DNA from 2 places in the Pseudoalteromonas aliena SW19 genome. Region 2 is predicted to be linked to the other one. Evidence: predicted binding sites of a transcription regulator. Region 2 holds the regulator's gene; the other holds the start of a gene.

Region 1 (2,209 bases), on a different contig from region 2:
ACCATTTGCACCAGAGGTGCTATTGAACATGGTGAGTCGCTATTTACCCGAAAAACCAAAAGAGACAGACGGTCCTATTGTTGCCGATCCAACCAGTATTCAGCTATTAGAACTTGCCAGTAAAGTTGCACGTTCTGAAGCCAGTGTTATGGTGCTTGGACCAAGCGGGTCTGGTAAAGAGGTTTTAGCACGTTATATTCACGATAAATCAAATCGCTGTAATGAACCATTTGTTGCTATTAACTGTGCAGCTATTCCTGAAAATATGCTTGAAGCCACTTTGTTTGGCTACGAAAAGGGCGCATTTACAGGTGCAATCCAGGCGTGTCCAGGAAAATTTGAACAAGCTCAAGGTGGTACGATTTTACTTGATGAAATTACCGAAATGGATTTAGCTTTACAAGCTAAACTACTGCGCGTGTTACAAGAGCGTGAAGTTGAGCGTTTAGGCGGTCGTAAAACAATTCAGCTTGATGTGCGAGTATTAGCAACCAGTAACCGCGATTTAAAAGAAGCGGTTGCTAAAAATCAATTTAGAGAAGATCTATATTATCGCCTCAATGTTTTTCCATTAATGTGGAGACCATTGTGTCAGCGCCCAGGTGATATTGTTATATTAGCTAAGCATTTAATTGAACGTCATATAACTAAAAGCAAAGAGCCGATGGCTTATTTGGATAAAGTAGCTGAAGAAAAACTACTGGCCCATACCTGGCCTGGTAATGTTCGTGAACTTGATAACGTGATTCAGCGTGCACTTATATTACGAACAGGCGACACCATAAACGAACATGCTATTTTTATTGAAAATTTAGCACCGAGTAATTTTGTTATGGACGCTACATCTACATCGGTCCTAGAAGCTGAAAAAGCATCAGAGATTTCAACAGAAAATAAAGAAAAAAGCACGTTAAGTTCAGCTTATTATGATAAGAAAAACGATGATGAAAAAAATATAACGGCTGATCAGCCAAAGCATGATTTACTCGCAGCTGAGACCGGAAGTTATAAAGATGAGCTTAAAGATAAAGAGCATCGCATCATTTTAGAAACACTTGCACGCTGCCAAGGTAAACGAAAAGATGTGGCAGAGACGCTGGGTATTAGCCCCCGTACTTTACGGTATAAATTAGCGCAAATGCGTGATCTAGGTATTTCTCTTCCAGCATAACCTTTCTTAAGCCCTAAATTCAAGCAGTTGAATTTAGGGTTGTCAAAACTATGACTCACCAAAATTCCATCTAACCCTTTGTATTTTAAGTTTAATTTATTTGGCATGTTTTATGCTTTATTGACTGTAATAGTAAACTGCATTGTCAGAGATAAATTATGAAAATTCAAAATAGCGCTGTATTTCAAGAAATGCAATCAATGGCCCTAGAAGCTGGTCGTAATGATCAACTTAATAAAATACCTACTCAGGTAAACTCTACATCTTCTGCACAATTTGGTGATATGTTGAGTAATGCGCTAAATACAGTGCATGAGCTACAACAAGACACAAGTAAAAAAGTAAAAGCAGTTGAAATGGGCGACCGAAGTGTATCACTCGCTGAGGCAATGATTGCTTCTCAAAAGTCTTCAGTTGCATTTGAAGCGACGGTACAAGTTCGTAATAAACTTGTTGAAGCTTACAAAGAAATTATGAATATGCCTGTTTAACTAGGTAGTGGAGAATAATTGTGGCGCAATCTAATCAATCTACAGATCTGGCACTCGCTGATGGCGATATCGGCATCGACCAAAGTGATAGTGATGATCAACAAGAACAAAAGTCGGGCTATTTAAGTGCTTTAAATGGTGTTGATATATTACGCCAAGTAACACTTGTTATTGCACTGGCCATTTGTTTGGCTATCGCGATATTTATCATTATTTGGGCTCGTCAGCCAGATATGCGCCCGCTTGGTAAAATGCAAACTGAAGAGCTTATTCAAACGCTTGATTTTTTAGATGCGCAAAAAATTGATTATCAACTTGATGGTAATGTGGTGTCAGTTGATGAAACTGAATACCAAAATATTAAATTACTAATGACTCGAGAAGGCCTAGAGCAAGGTCCGACTTCAGGTTCAGATATTATAATGCAAGATATGGGCTTTGGTGTAAGCCAACGTCTTGAACGAGAGCGTTTAAAGCATGGTCGCGAACAGCAACTAGCACGCACAATCGAAGAGCTTAATAACATCACCCGCGCTAAAGTATTGTT
Region 2 (2,209 bases):
AAGTTCGCTGATAAACTCTAAAATTCTTTTTTTGCTATTAAAAAGGACCGCAGCTTTGCTGCAGTCCTGGCATATAAGTGAGCTTAATTTCATCATATTAGTGTCGAGCAAGCTTCTCTTTGTGTTTAATTACTTGGCGATCGAGCTTATCAATCAACGAATCGATGGCAGCGTACATGTCTTGATGCTCAGTTGAGGCAAATAACTCAGCACCACTTACATGTATTGTTGCTTCTGCTTTTTGGCTTAGTTTTTCTACATCAAGAATGACATGAACATTATTAATATGATCAGAGTGTCTTTCTAGCTTCGCAAATTTGGTATTTATATAGTCTCTTAGTGAATCAGTTAATTCTACGTGACGACCAGTTAAGTTTAGTTGCATAAGCATTACCCTCTTTGTTTGCGTCTTAAATCAGACTTTTTCGCTGATTTGACGGTGGAATAGCCAGAGATTCGCGATATTTTGCGATTGTACGTCTCGCTACTTTAATTCCTTGCTCAGCCAATATATCCGCTATTTTGCTATCACTCAATGGTTTTGCTGAGTTTTCTGCAGCGATTAATTTTCTGATAAGTGCACGTATTGCTGTAGATGAGCATTCACCGCCATTTTCGGTACTTACATGACTTGAGAAAAAGTATTTAAGCTCAAATATCCCCCGAGGTGTATGCATATACTTTTGAGTGGTTACACGCGAAATAGTTGATTCGTGCATTTCCACCATTTCAGCAACATCATTTAAAACCATAGGTTTCATGGCCTCAGGACCATGTTCAAAAAAGCCTTGCTGCTGCTTAACAATACAGTTAGTTACTTTTAATAATGTATCGTTTCTACTTTCTAAGCTTTTAATAAACCATTTAGCTTCTTGTAAATGCGAGCGTATAAACTGGCTATCACCGCTTGATTTAACAGTGCGAGACATCGCAGCATATTGGCTGTTTACGCGAATTTTTGGCATGCTATCTGGATTTAGTTCAACAACCCAGCGGCCTTTAATTTTTTTCACTGACACATCAGGAATTACATACTCAGACTCTTCCCTAACAATAGTATCTGCAGGCTTTGGGTTTAGCGTATGGATGAGTGTCATTACTTCTTTAAGCTCTTCTTCTTTGAGCTTCGTTTTTTTCATTAATGTACGATAGTCGCGAGCTGCTAATAAGTCTATGTGCTCGGTTAAAATCATTTTTGTTTCATTAATATAGGGTGTTTCTTTATCAAACTGATTAAGCTGAATGCACAAACACTCTTGTAAACTACGCGCTGCTATACCGACCGGATCAAATAATTGAATGCGTTTTAAAACAGCTTCTATTTCATCAAGTTCAACTTCATTATCATCTTCGTTTTCTTGGTTGAAGCTTTCGAGAATCTCTTCACAACTTAGTGTTAAAATGCCTGAATCATCTACGGCTTCCACAATAGCAATCGCAATCGCTTCATCAGTAGGGCTAAATGGCGTTAGTTGAAGTTGCCACATTAAATACTCGTGGAGCGTTTCCGTTGATGCACCTTGGTATATAGACTCGTCTTCAGGCATTGGACCTGATGAAGAGGCTGGAGCTGCGCTCATGTACTCGTCCCAGCTAACATCCATCGCCATGTCGTCACTTACCGTATCTTTAGCAAGTGCTTCGCCGCTGTCTTGTTCGTATTCGCTTGGAGCATCGTCGGCAGATGCGCTAACAGTTATATCATCGGTGTCTGCTTTTTGTTCATTTTTACCTGCAGCGTCTTCAGAATAGTCTTGCTCCTCAACCTCTAAAAGTGGGTTGCTGTCGAGCGCTTCTTGTATTTCTTGCTGGAGATCCAATGTACTGAGTTGCAACAAACGAATAGCTTGTTGCAACTGTGGAGTCATTGTAAGTTGCTGGCCCATGCGCAGCTGTAGTGATTGCCTCATGTATCTCTAACAATCCTTTTATGTTGTTATAATTAATACTAGCAGATGCTTAAAGCCATGGCGTAAATGTTACAGCCTAAATTGCTCGCCTAAGTAAACATCGCGTACTGTTTTGTCATTTAATACGTGTTCTGGAGTACCTGATGCAATCAGCTCCCCATGAGAAACAATGTAGGCTTTTTCGCAAACATCAAGGGTTTCTCTTACGTTATGATCGGTAATTAACACACCAATCCCACGATTTTTAAGATGTTCTATGATTTTTTTTATATCAAGTACAGAGATTGGGTCAACGCCCG

What was found. Region 2 encodes sigma-54, which starts transcription at its own class of promoters, with help from an activator protein. Its sites were predicted from a motif close to GTTGGCACGNNNNTNGNNT; they were not measured.
Region 1: the regulator sigma-54 is predicted to act here: its motif matches at 1,271-1,289, upstream of fliE (flagellar hook-basal body complex protein FliE).

Annotation. Positions count from the first base shown of each region.
Region 1 covers NZ_AQGU01000026.1:246,701-248,909, reverse strand. Annotated here, with positions in the region: gene PALI_RS12375 (sigma-54-dependent transcriptional regulator) at 1-1,171, shown strand, start outside; gene fliE (flagellar hook-basal body complex protein FliE) at 1,330-1,662, shown strand; gene fliF (flagellar basal-body MS-ring/collar protein FliF) at 1,683-2,209, shown strand, end outside.
Region 2 covers NZ_AQGU01000027.1:256,972-259,180, forward strand. Annotated here, with positions in the region: gene ptsN (PTS IIA-like nitrogen regulatory protein PtsN) at 1-93, opposite strand, end outside; gene hpf (ribosome hibernation promoting factor) at 98-385, opposite strand; gene PALI_RS14510 (RNA polymerase factor sigma-54) at 411-1,910, opposite strand; gene lptB (LPS export ABC transporter ATP-binding protein) at 1,980-2,209, opposite strand, start outside.